DNA from 4 places in the Bacillus sp. PK3-067 genome. Region 2 is predicted to be linked to each of the others. Evidence: riboswitches for the same ligand, from Rfam matches in the RefSeq annotation. Region 2 holds a riboswitch; each other region holds the start of a gene.
What was found. A riboswitch is a leader RNA that binds a small molecule or an ion and turns the genes downstream of it on or off. The one in region 2 is predicted to bind thiamine pyrophosphate.

Region 1 (3,419 bases), 320 kb from region 2:
GCAGCCTCTTTCGGTTCCTTAATTGCAAAATTATAACCTTCTGTCGTTGCACTCATAAACTTTTTCACAAAGTCTTTATCTTGCTTCGTATGTTTTTCACTCGTAATAATAACAGGACTATAGAAATCAAGCGCTGGATCTAAGTCCTTCACCATAATCGTATTTAACTCTTTTCCTTGGCGCTTCGCTTCAATACCATCCCAACCGTAATAAATCCATTCGAAATCTGCATCACGACCGATTGATTTAAAGAAATCTGTTTGTCCTAAGATGATTTTTTCAACTTTATTAAAATCAGCTTGATGTTTATCCATAATCGTCTTTAATGTCGCTTCTTCCGCTGGTCCTCCCCAGCCGCCGTAACGTTTACCTTCAAAATCTTTCGGTGACGTCATATTATCTTTCTTAAGCGATGCAAACGCTGAAGTGTTATGCTGAATAATCGCTCCTACAGATACAACAGGAATTCCTTCCACACGAGCTAACGTTACATTTTCTTGTGCGCTTATTGCGAAGTCTGCTTTTCCTGATGCTATCATTTGCTCTGCTGTTACATTGTCACCTGGTTGAATAATTTCTACATCTAATCCTTGCTTTTTGTAATAATCTTTCGTTTGCGCTACATACAAGCCAGTATGATTCGTATTTGGAAACCAATCTAATACTACTTTTACTTTTTGATCTTTACTTGCACTTTCTTCTTTCTTTGCCGGATTACATCCAGCCACACCTACCGCTACTAAGGCAGCTAACATAACTTTCAAACCTTTTTTCATTTTCTGCCGTCCTTTCTATATATCCATGGTGCTGTTATTCTTGCCATAAACTCTACGATAAAATACAGGCATAATGTCACCATAACGATGATTGCTGCAACACCAAATACTCGGGCAGTCAAAAAGGATTTTGTAGCCCTCGTAAGCATAACGCCTAATCCTTCACTTGCACCGAGCCATTCTCCGATAATTGCCCCCATTACGCTATATGTAACTGCAATTTTTAAACCTGAGAAAAAGTATGGAAGCACTGCTGGAAATTTTACTTTCTGGTAAACTTGCCATTTTGTCGCCTTCATTGTTTGTAACAGTTTCAACATGTTTTTATCTACTGTTTGAAAACCTTCTAAAATACTAAGCGCAATTGGGAAGAAACAAACGAGTATTACGACCATTACTTTCGGCAACATCCCATATCCAAACCAAATAATAAATAGCGGTGCAAGTACAACAATTGGAATTGTTTGCGAAATAACGAGCAATGGATTTATTAAAATACGAAATAACGGTATAACGTCCATAATAATTGCGATGCTCGTCCCCAATAAAATTGCAAAGAATAGTCCAATTATAACTTCCTGCAGTGTTTGCATCGTATTTGGTAATAGTAAATCTTTCATCCCAATTAATTCTTGAACAATGGCAGAAGGCTTTGGTAAAATCCACGGTTCGATTTTAAATAATGAAACAGATCCTTCCCATATCGCAATGAGAAGGATAAGCCAAATAGTTGTAATAAGTTTAGATTGCTTCTGGTTTTGCATATTCATCACGGTACTTCCAAACCTTTTCATCTATCGTTACACCAGTGCTTGGACGATAATGGATTTTAATAGAAGTAATCACTTCTTCTGCTCCAGCATCGACGCAAGCTTGTTGCGCACGTTTAACGACATCAAGAAGTACATCTAATTCTCCTTCCAAAGTTGTTTCCATTGCCCCTACTTCATAACGAACTCCCGATTGTTGCACAACTTCAATTGCTTTATCGACAACAGAATATACATCTTTCGTTTTTGCTTGTGGTACTACTGAAAATGACATTGTAACTTGTTGTGACATAATAAAATCCCCCTTATAAAAATAAATTTCAAAAATAAATTTCAAAAATAAGAAAAGGCTTTCCTACTGCGTAGGAAAGCCTTGTATGCAAGTTATTACAGAATAACATATGCTACATCACTTTAAGTAACTCCCTACGCTGGCATTATCCAGATCAGGTTGAGGGTCGATGTTTACTTACATCCTCTCAGCCAATTGGCTCCCCGGTCCTTAATTCGTTTTCATTGTAGCATGATTTATTTTATTGAACAAACAAAAGCATGCATAATCATTTCATTATTTTTGGAAAATAACCAACTTTTTCACCATGAGCTAATAACTGCTGAATAAATTCTTTATTAATTGCTGGTACTATCAATTCTTTTTTCTTAATCCATTTATTCGTTCTACGCGTACCCATTACAATTTCAGATTGCTGCGCTCCATCTCCTGCAACTTGAGAAGCAATTAACTCTGCTATTACTTCATTTCCCTTCGCTAATGCAAGTCCGGTATTTACATATTCTGAAAGTGGAACCATTTCAAGATTGTATCCACACTCTCCAATTAGCTGTATAAATTGTTCAAACTCAATTTGATGTGGATGACAAATATGTAACGTCTCTCCTATAATTTGCGCATCTTGCAAATACGATACAATTGATTTACTAGCAAAATCAATTGGTGTGAAATCAACTTTCCACTTCACATTTGGTGCTTTCCCAATTAATAGCATTGTTTTAATAAGACGATAAAATGCGTTTCCTTCAATATTTTGTTGGAACGAACCTGTTTCTGAATGACATGCTAAATTACCTGCACGATAAATATTTCCACGCAAACCATTTTTCATTGCTTCACGAACAATGTTTTCCGCTTGTAGTTTACTATTTGAATATACATTCTCTAAGTCTACACTGTAATTAAAATCACCAGTTTTCATGTATGTATCCCATTGATCTACCGCTAATTCTAACGGGATACCAATTGTAGAAATAAAATGGAATGTAGCACCTTTCTCCGCTAATGTTAGCATACGGCTAGTTCCTTGGACATTTATATTTTCAAATTGTTTTACATCTCCAAAATGTCTTACATCTGCACCGCAATGAATTATCGTATCCATCTTAGAACTGATGAACATAAATTCTTCTTCGCTCATCCCAAGATACTCTTCTCCAAGATCACCAGCTACGGCCTGTATACGCTGTAACCATTCTTCACATATATCATTAAAGTAGCCTGTTAATGTATCTATAATTCTTTGCTGCACATCTTTAGTTGGTCTTACTAAACAATAAATAGTAGCAGATGTATCTCTCAACAATTCATATAATATGTGTGATCCTAAATAACCAGTAGCTCCTGTTAAAAAGACATTTGAAATCTGGTTTTCTTCCAAAACGTTTGCATACGTGATAGTATCTGGTTCGTGAATCACTTTATATTCACGAAATACTTCTTCTTTCTCTACTTTTACTTCTCGCTCAATTCGAGCTAATCCATATATCGTTCTTTCTTTAAAGAAATCTTGAATTGTTAAATGTGAGAAATCTTCTTTTAACAATGTTAAGACTCGTAATACTTTTAATGAATGTCCAC
Region 2 (3,419 bases):
TGATTAAGACAAGAAACAACATTCCATATAGGAGAAGTTGTGCAGTATAACTTCCTTGTATACCAAAAAAAGTATTGGCTTTCTTATACAAATTCAATATGTATTTTATTGGAGTATCTTTGAAAGATTGGTACACAGTGTCTCCTCTTTCTAAGCTTCTTGTTTTTGTTTTTGGTTATAAGGGACATTAATATATCTAGCTACAAATAATAAAACAGCCATAAAGAATACTGGAAATACAGTAGATAAATAAAAGCCATTACTAATTATATTTGTTATGAGAGCACTCAAAAGAAAAATAGCATTATAAATATGGGCAATTTTTTGTTTTAGTTGCACTTGAAATGATTCCATCATAATTTCTAATGCAACAAAAGCAATAATAATAGATAAAAATACAATGTTTGTATTGTAAATGATTAAACAACAGATTAAACCTAAAAAGGCTACGTATTCAATTATAAGAGGTATATTGCGTGGCATACAATTTACCTAACTAAATATGGCAGTGGATTTACTGCATTTGTTTTTTCAAAATTCCATTCTCCATTATGTAATTCAAAATGAAGATGTTGCCCGTATGAATGACCTGTGTTTCCCATATGACCTATTAATTGTCCAGTCTGTACTTGATCACCAGCTTGTACAGTGCGATCCTTCATATGAGCATAAACAGTTGTATATAATTTCCCATTGATTTGATGCGCAATGAAAACAACATTGCCATAGCTAGCTGAATAATAAGATTTCACAACTTTACCTGCAGCAGCAGCTTGGATAGAGACGTTTCCTGGAGCGGCAATATCTATACCATAATGCATTTGTTCCCAGCGTATATCAAAGGTTGAGCTAATTCTTCCTTGAGCGGGGAATTTGAAAGCAGCTGGAATTGATGAAGGCTGATCTGTTTTAGCTTGTGGTTGATTTTGTACTACATAGTGTTTTGCTACATATCCGTATCCTGTGCCAAAACGAATTTTATACCAAGTACCTACAGTTTCTACTACTTGTACTTGAGTACCGTTTTGTAATGAACCGAGTAGAGCGCTACTTGTACTAGCGGTGCTACGTACATTTAGATTAGGTGTTGCAACAGTATATTTTGTATTATTTTGAACGGTGATTCCTTTTACTAAGGGTTGTGAACCATTAGAGATGAATGCTTTTTGTACGTAACCTGTTTGGCCATTATGTGATATTTTATACCATTCGCCTTGATCTTCTTGAACGGTAATAAACTTACCATTTGGTAATACATCTAAAATGGAAGATTCTAAATTAGGTTCAGAGCGAACGTTTAATGCATTAGCATTAACGATGTATTGATCATTAGATTGAAGTTTGTTTTTTAGTAAAATAGCATCTTTTTGTACATAACCTACTTTATTATGAACAGATACTTTATACCAACCATTAGTTGTTTCAATGATGTTCACTTTTGTATTAAAGCGAATTGTATCAATTGATGTGCTTTTTACGTTATCTTCTGTATGTAATGCTACTTGATCGACTTTGACATACCCAGTTTTAATATTAGATAATTGTTCAGCGTTTGCTTTTTGTACATTTGTTTCACCCATAGAAGGAAGTAAAGAAGCAATCGCTACAGTAGTTGCTGTTAAAGCAGTAGCTTTCATATTCATGGAATAGAGACCTCCTCTAGTTGTATAGTTGTAATTTTATTATAGTATAAAGATATAATATAGTGGGGGTATTCACATAAATGTAATATGAAATCAATATAAAAATAAATTTTTTGAGGATAATGATTCCTTTTTATACAATTAATTGGGGTTTTATTTTCTAAAATAGAATGTATGTATTGTATAATTTTGATATTATGTTGATAATTAAGAAAATTAAAAAAGTTGATGATGTCTTATTAGGGTGTTATACTGACAGTGATAATTTTATAGTTTGCTAGGAGAGCTGGTGTTGCCAGCTGAGAGTAGGCCGTAAGCCTTTGATCCTTTTTATTACCTGATCTAGATTATGCTAGCGTAGGGAAGCAATTCGGACACTAACAATGAGTCCCCGTTTCTTTGCGTATAGAAACGGGGCTTTTTTATTTGAAAATTTCATATTGAAACCACTAGGGGTGCTTGACTTGCTGAGAGAGGAATAATCCTTAACCCTTACAACACCTGATCTAGGTAATACTAGCGAAGGGAAGTGGAACATCGAATAAATGTATAACTTTATTTGCTGTAACCACTTCTTATATATAGAAGTGGTTTTTTATTTAGATACATATATTGGAAGGGGATAGAGAAATGAAATTTTGCGATAGATTATTAGAAACTGTGCAACCGGTTTGGGAGATGAGTCATAATCATCCGTTTGTAGTGGGTATGGGAGATGGCACGTTAGAAAAAGATAAATTTCAGTATTATATTATTCAAGATTATTTATATCTGCTAGATTATGCAAAGTTATATGCGATTGGTGTTGTAAAAGCAACGAATCCACAAGTAATGGGAAAGTTCGCTGAACAAATTGATGGAATATTAAATGGCGAAATGACAATCCATAAACAATATGCAAAAAGACTTGGAATTTCTATAGAGGAGATAGAGTCTGCGAAACCATCTGCTAAAAATTTAGCTTATACAAATTACATGATGTCTGTATCTCAAAATGGCACACTTGCGGAATTAATAGCAGCGCTTCTTCCATGTATGTGGAGCTATTGGGAAATTGGAAAGCGTTTAAATGATATTCCTGGAGCAAGAGATCATGAGTTTTTTGGTGAGTGGATTCAAGGATATAGTTCGGAAGAATACGGTAATCTTTGTATTTGGTTAATAGATTTATTAAATGAAATGGCAGTTGGAAAGTCTGAGAAAGAACTAGAAAGATTAGAGGAGATCTTCTTATATTCCAGTCGATTTGAATATTTATTCTGGGATATGTCCTATCGTAAGGAGATGTGGGGATTTGAGGAGCAAGAACATACTACAGTTTCATAATGTTTCTTTTCATTACGATGAGAAACCAATCATCCATGAATTAAATGCTTCTATACATGAGAAAGAGTTTGTCAGTATTATCGGACCGAGTGGATGTGGAAAAAGTACTTTATTTCGCCTTATTACAGGTCTAGAAAAGGTAAGTACTGGACAGATAGAACTGACAGAAACAAAGAACCATCCTGTAGGATATATGCCGCAAAAAGATATGCTTTTGCCGTGGAGAACAATTATTGAGAATGCTGCCCTGCCGCTAGAGTGCCAAGGTGTACAGAAGAAAGAAGCAGAAGTAAAGGCAAAGGAACTGTTACATAAATTTGGTTTGCAAGGGTATGAGAAAAAATATCCGAAAGATTTATCTGGTGGTATGAGACAACGTGTATCTTTTATTCGAACTTTATTAACAGGCGGGGAGATATTGCTGTTAGATGAACCATTTAGTGCGTTGGA
Region 3 (3,419 bases), 330 kb from region 2:
GTTGCTCTTTTAGCAATGTTAGCTGACTATAAAATCACCTTATTAGATATTTTAAAAGTAAGTATCCCTTCTACTTTCATCGCTTGTATGATAGCTGCATTCGTTGCTAGTAAGATGGGAAAAGAATTAAATGAAGACCCTGAATACTTAAAACGATTAAAAGAAGGAATGATTCCTAAGCTTGAAGAGAAAAAAGCATTTGTAGGTGTAAAGGGCGCAAAATTATCAGTTATCCTTTTCCTAGTAGGAACCTTCCTTGTTGTACTTCTTGGTTCATTTGAAGCACTTCGTCCAGGATGGATAGTTGATGGGAAGTTAGCTCGTCTTTCCATGCCGAACACAATTGAGATGGTTATGTTAACTATCGCGGCTCTTATTATTATTTTCTGTAAACCAAATGTAGAAAGCATTGTGTCTGGTAACGTCTTTAAAGCAGGAGCAACAGCAGTTGTTGCTATTTTCGGTATCGCTTGGATGGGAGATACTTTCTTTAACGGAAACTTAAATATGATTCAAGGATCCATTCAGCATTTAGTAACAAGTGCACCTTGGCTATTTGCCATCGCACTATTCATTCTATCTATTTTACTGTACAGCCAAGCTGCAACAGTACGTGCCTTAATGCCACTTGGACTATCTCTTGGCATTCCACCAGCGCTACTGATTGCTATGTTCCCTGCAGTAAATGGATATTTCTTCATTCCAAACTATGGAACAATCGTTGCTGCTATTAACTTTGACCGTACTGGTACAACAGGTATCGGTAAATACGTATTAAATCATAGTTTTATGATTCCTGGCTTAATCGCAACATTTACTTCTATCGGAATTGGAATGCTCTTAATTTCAATTATGTTTTAAAGAAAAAGCACAAACCTTTATTTAAAAAGGTTTGTGCTTTTTTAATCAAATGTTTGTTTAAATTTTGGGGCAGTCTATTTCTCCATGTAGCACTTAAAATACTACACGTCCTTCCCTACAAACTTCTCTTTACTTCTTCAGCTAATTTTCTCGTACTTTCATACGCAGATTCAGCTAAACTAATTGCTGAAATAACTGAAACACCGTCCGCACCCGCTTCTATAACTGCCGCTGTATTTTCAATTGTAATCCCACCAATACCAACGATTGGCACTGTAATTCCTTGTTCTCTAAAATAGGCTAATCCTTTCGTTCCTTGAACCGCTTTCGTATCTTTTTTCGTACTCGTTGGGAAAATAGGTCCAACGCCTAAATAATCTGCTCCATTTTCGATTGCAAAGCGTGCTTCTTCAATTGTATGAGCAGATACGCCGATAATTTTATCTCCCATTTTTTCACGAACAGATGTAATTCCTTCATCATCTTGTCCGACATGAACACCATCTGCATCTAATTCAATGGCTAATTCTACATCATCATTTACAATGAAAGGAACACTATATTCATTACAAAGCGTCTGCAATGCTTTTGCAAAGCGCACTCTATCTTCTCCGATTAAAGAACCTTCCCCCTTCTCGCGAAACTGAAAAATTGTCACTCCACCATCTAACGCTTCTTTCAATACAGCTAAAGGATCCCTCGTGCAGTTATTACTTCCCATAATAAAATACACTTGCAATAGCTTAGACATTTTATCTATTTCAATGCGTGCCATTTCTTTCACTCCCTCTTACTCTAACTCCTCAATCTTTCCATACTTCTCAATATCACTAGAAGTAGTATTCGCTAACTGATTTAAAAATTCAATTTGGAAACTACCAGGTCCCTTTTCCACGGTCTTAGCAGCTGCCAGTTCCGAAGCTACACCATAAAACGTTAATGCTGCTACTGCTGCTTTTACATAATCTTTTTCCACTGCTACAAATGCTCCTATTACAGAAGTTAGTAAACAACCTGTTCCCGTAACTTTCGTTAAAATAGGGTGACCATTTCGAATAACAATAGTTCTCTCTCCATCTGTAACAACATCTTCTTTTCCAGTAATGACCGCAACTGTATTTAGTTCATCTGCTGCCTGCCTTGCAATACTTACAACATTGCCATTTCCAGTACCAGCGTCTACCCCTTTAATTTCCCATCTCTCATTAATAACGTTCGCTATTTCAGCTGCATTTCCGCGAATACTCGCTAATTCAATTTCAGCCGGAATATGTCTCGCAACTTCTGTCCGATACGATGTTGCTCCTGCACCAACTGGATCAAACAGTACTGGTACATTGTTCACATTTGCTGATTTACCGGCAAGTAACATCGCTTCTACTTCTTCAGGACGAAGTGTTCCCATATTTAATACTAACGCTCCAGCAATGCTAGCCATTTCTGCCACTTCTTCTTTTGCATACGCCATTACAGGCGATGCCCCAAGTGCCAACAAACCGTTAGCAGTAAAATTTGTTACAACAACATTTGTAATATTATGAACAAGCGGATTAGATTCTCTCACCAAATCCACTACTTTACTAATTTCTTTCATATTCATCCTTTTCATCTCCTAACTATAATGATGGGAGATACACAAAAAGACACTTTGCGCGTACGCAAAGTGCCTGAATATGTGCTTTTACACTCTCCCTACGCTGGCATTATCCAACAGGTTCAAATGGTCAATGACGGACTAGTAGCCATACTCTCAGTTTGTATCCACAAACTCCCATGTGTTTCTTATTCATCTACTTCAAAGTCTACTCTTATTCTAGTAAAATAACAAGTTCTTTACTTTTCTATTTGATATAGAGGCAACTGATAAAGTGAAACTTTAATCAGTTGGGATTTTGTTAACTCCATTAAAAACAGCTGAAATATGGAGCGAAACTGAATCTCAAGAAGATGTATGCTATATTTAACTTATGGAAATTTGAAAGGATGTTTTTAATATGTCAAAAAGCGTTGTAATCGCTGAAAAACCTTCCGTTGCACGAGATATTGCTCGTGTACTGAAGTGTGATAAAAAAGGAAACGGCTATCTTGAGGGTAATAAATATATTGTAACTTGGGCTTTAGGTCATCTCGTTACATTAGCAGATCCAGAAAGTTATGATGTGAAATATAAAAAGTGGAATTTAGAAGATTTACCGATGCTACCTGAGCGTTTGAAATTAACGGTTATTAAACAAACTGGTAAACAATTTAATGCTGTAAAAAGTCAGCTACTTAGAAAGGATGTAAATGAAATTATTGTAGCGACAGATGCTGGACGTGAAGGAGAATTGGTCGCTCGCTGGATTATTGATAAGGTTCGCATTAATAAACCGATCAAACGTCTATGGATTTCATCTGTAACCGATAAAGCAATTAAAGATGGTTTTGCAAATTTAAAACCAGGTAAAGCCTATGATAATTTATACGCTTCAGCAGTTGCGCGTTCAGAAGCTGACTGGTATATCGGTCTTAATGCAACTCGTGCTTTAACGACTCGCTTTAATGCCCAGTTAAATTGC
Region 4 (3,419 bases), 1.0 Mb from region 2:
ATACTGGGGGATTTCCCCAGATAATGGAAGTGCGGAAATGGATCCATCGGGAATATGCTTACTCCTCCTGTAGTTCGACCACGTTAAAAGACTGTGACCCAGACCAAAATGCACTGCATACGCACAAGCTGTATCGGTTTCCTTCACTTACCTCTCATAATGGTGGGAGGGGCAGCTTAGATGAAGGCAATCATTGAATACTCATACGCGAGGTTGTGGCTATGTTTTTGACTCTAGGGAGATCCCCACAGTATCCAAGCTCATTCCAAATACTATTCAAAGAAAGGAGGTCCTTTCTTTGAGATTATTCGTAGCTATTGATGTAAGCTCTGAAAAACTTGATGTATGTTTTCTTGACAGTCATGACACTGTTTTGAAAGAAATTTGTCTTTCAAACGATGTGAATGGTGCCAACGCCATTAAGGAGGATGTTCTCCATTTTCATCAGTTGTACAACTATAAAAAAATTGTCATTGGTATGGAATCTACTTCCGTCTATAGTTTCCGTCCTTCCATGTTCCTAACGGAAGATAAGGATTTGAGGGCTTTAGACGTGGAAGTGGTCGTACAAAATCCAAAAGCCATCCATCGGTATAAAAAACTCTTTGAAGAAGATAAGACCGATAAAATAGATGCTTTCCGTATTGCCGATTTTTTACGAACCGGACGGTATAATAAGTTTCTTATCAAGGAGGAAAAATACGTTGCCCTTCAACGTTTAACACGATCTAGATATCAACTCGTTCACCAGCAAACAGAATGTAAGCAACACTTTCTGAAGAACCTTTACTACAAATGTAATACGTTATCGAAAGAGTTAAATACCTCTGTTTTTGGTGCGACGATGATGGAAATACTCTCAGATTCCCTTTCGTTGGATGAAATCGCAGAAATGGATCTAGAAGCACTCGCTACTCTTCTTCAGAAAAAGGGGAAAGGACGCTTTAGCGACCCGGAAGATTTAGCGAAAACCATCAAGAAATCCATACGTGACTCCTACCGACTAGGTAAGGTCGTTCAAGACTCTGTGGACGTTGTATTAGCCACTTATGCACGATTGATTCAAACATTGAAAAAACAAATCAAAGAGATAGAAAAAAGCATTACTGCTTTATTCTAAGCCATTCCAGAAGCGAGATATTTAACAAGTGTTCCAGGCATTGGAGTCGTATACGCCGCGGGAATCATTGCGGAAGTTGGACAAATTGAACGCTTTGAGAACGAAGCACAATTGGCCAAATACACCGGTCTTTACTAGAAAAAATCGCAATCTGGAAACTTTGAATCGGAACGAACACCCATGACACGAACGGGAAACCAGTATCTTCGTTATTACATGGTTGAAGCTGCCAACTCTGTACAACTTCGTGAAGCTACTTACCGTGCTTATTATTTAAAGAAATATGATGAAGTTCCGAAATACAAACATAAAAGAGCCCTTGTCTAAAGCCGTAACTAGATTCGCTAAATTGTTTTTCAAATATTGAACCAAGCACTTGACTGATTGCTTGTTGAACAAGCCTATCCACTACTGTCGGTATTCCCAATTTGCGCATCTTCCATAAAAAGAGCCAGGTCCATAAAAAAATAAGGACCTGGCTCATAAAGACATCATTATGTAAAGCCGTTAACTTCCCTACGCTGGTACGAGCCAGATTAGGTCCAAAGGGTTAAGAAGTTCACGCGCTTCTCTCTCAGCCTACGCATACGTTAGGCACCCCTAGTTTATCACTGATTTAATTTTCAATACTTTTCTATCATACACCATAATTTGGAAAATTAAAAGTTTATTTCTTTTGTTGTTTATGGAATCATCCACGTTAAATAATAAGCCTGAACATAAGTCATAATACCAACAATAATTACGAAGAACAAACTATGCTTCACTGTAAAACGGAACAAATCCGATTCTTTTCCAGCAAGACCAACCGCTGCACAAGCGATCGCAATCGACTGCGGGGAAATCATTTTACCTGTTACACCGCCTGTTGTATTTGCTGCAACGAGAAGCACTTCAGATACGCCGACTTGCTGCGCTGTAATGGCTTGTAAATTTGAGAACAGTGCATTCGCAGACGTATCAGACCCTGTTAGGAATACGCCAATCCAGCCTAAGAATGGTGAGAAGAACGGGAATAGTCCGCCAGTTCCAGCTAATGCTAACGCTAACGTGGAAGATAGACCAGAATAGTTTGCGATAAATGCAAACCCTAGTACGAATCCGATAGATAGAATTGGCATTTTTAATTCGCTTAACGTTTCTTTAAATGTCACTACTGCATCTTTTACATTCATTTTCAAAATAAACATGGAAATGATACAAGCAATTAAAATCGCTGTTCCGGTTGCCGATAATACATCAAACTTCAGAATTGCCTCGTAAGGCGTTGGTTTATTTACAATTGGCTCTGCTTTCATTACTAGATTATGCAGACCTGGAATTTCAAACTTAAATACAAGACTTTCTAAAGCCCCTCCTGGAGTGAATAATGCCTTAAAGAAACTTTGGCTCCAAATGACTACCATAACCGTTAATACGATAAATGGGGACCATGCCTTCACTACTTTTCCAAACGTTAATTTCGGCATCGATGCCGCTGTCGTTGTTGCTGCTACTTCACTATTTGCTTGCCCAGATTGATAAATTTCTTTCGGCTGCCAAACTTTTAAGAACAGCGCTAAACTAATTAAACTTACAAGTGCCGATGTAATATCCGGAAGTTCTGGTCCTAAAAATGTCGCTGTAATGAACTGCGTAATCGCAAATGAACTACCCGCTACAAATAACGCAGGCCACGTTTGTCGTATCCCCTTAAATCCATCCATTAAAAATACGATAAAGAATGGCACAAATAATGATAGGAACGGTAATTGATGCCCAGCCATTTGTCCAATTTTATGTGGATCAATACCTGTTACTTGTCCAGCAACTGTAATCGGAATTCCCATCGCTCCGAACGCCACTGGTGCAGTATTTGCAATCAAACAAAGACCTGCTGCGTATAAAGGATTTAACCCAAGCCCCGCAAGAAGTGCTGCTGTAATCGCTACTGGTGCCCCAAATCCTGCCGCTCCTTCTAAAAATGCTCCAAATGAAAATCCAATTAAAATAACGAGTAGACGATGATCGTTCGTAATCGATAATACCGATGCACGAATCACATCGAATTGACCTGTTTTCACAGAAATTTTATATAAAAATACCGACATAATGATAATCCAAGCAATTGGCCATAATCCGTATAAGAAACCATATCCGGTCGCTGCCATTGCCATCGTGAACGGCATTTTATAAGCGAATAACGCTACTAAAACTGTAAGTACAACCGTAATAAATCCTGCCACATACCCTTTCATGCGGAAAACTGCTAAAGCTAAGAAAAAAAAGATAATCGGAATAAGTGCTACCGCTGCCGAAA

Region 1: it holds a riboswitch for thiamine pyrophosphate, as region 2 does, so the genes downstream of both, M1D73_RS02215 (MTH1187 family thiamine-binding protein) here and tenA (thiaminase II) in region 2, are expected to answer to the same signal.
Region 3: it holds a riboswitch for thiamine pyrophosphate, as region 2 does, so the genes downstream of both, thiM (hydroxyethylthiazole kinase) here and tenA (thiaminase II) in region 2, are expected to answer to the same signal.
Region 4: it holds a riboswitch for thiamine pyrophosphate, as region 2 does, so the genes downstream of both, M1D73_RS26560 (reverse transcriptase domain-containing protein) here and tenA (thiaminase II) in region 2, are expected to answer to the same signal.

What each region holds. Positions count from the first base shown of each region.
Region 1 covers NZ_CP096490.1:422,964-426,382, reverse strand. The annotation lists gene M1D73_RS02225 (ABC transporter substrate-binding protein) at 1-776, opposite strand, end outside; gene M1D73_RS02220 (ABC transporter permease) at 773-1,546, opposite strand; gene M1D73_RS02215 (MTH1187 family thiamine-binding protein) at 1,518-1,838, opposite strand; TPP riboswitch at 1,953-2,054, opposite strand; gene M1D73_RS02210 (non-ribosomal peptide synthetase family protein) at 2,107-3,419, opposite strand, start outside.
Region 2 covers NZ_CP096490.1:745,602-749,020, forward strand. The annotation lists gene M1D73_RS03840 (hypothetical protein) at 151-483, opposite strand; gene M1D73_RS03845 (SH3 domain-containing protein) at 489-1,643, opposite strand; TPP riboswitch at 1,913-2,024, shown strand; TPP riboswitch at 2,085-2,188, shown strand; gene tenA (thiaminase II) at 2,274-2,969, shown strand; gene M1D73_RS03855 (ABC transporter ATP-binding protein) at 2,938-3,419, shown strand, end outside.
Region 3 covers NZ_CP096490.1:414,443-417,861, reverse strand. The annotation lists gene M1D73_RS02200 (anaerobic C4-dicarboxylate transporter family protein) at 1-861, shown strand, start outside; gene thiE (thiamine phosphate synthase) at 977-1,636, opposite strand; gene thiM (hydroxyethylthiazole kinase) at 1,652-2,461, opposite strand; TPP riboswitch at 2,534-2,646, opposite strand; gene topB (DNA topoisomerase III) at 2,856-3,419, shown strand, end outside.
Region 4 covers NZ_CP096490.1:5,137,075-5,140,493, forward strand. The annotation lists gene M1D73_RS26550 (IS110 family transposase) at 299-1,120, shown strand; partial or broken gene M1D73_RS26555 (transposase) at 1,187-1,447, shown strand; partial or broken gene M1D73_RS26560 (reverse transcriptase domain-containing protein) at 1,443-1,559, opposite strand; TPP riboswitch at 1,617-1,732, opposite strand; gene lldP (L-lactate permease) at 1,804-3,419, opposite strand, start outside.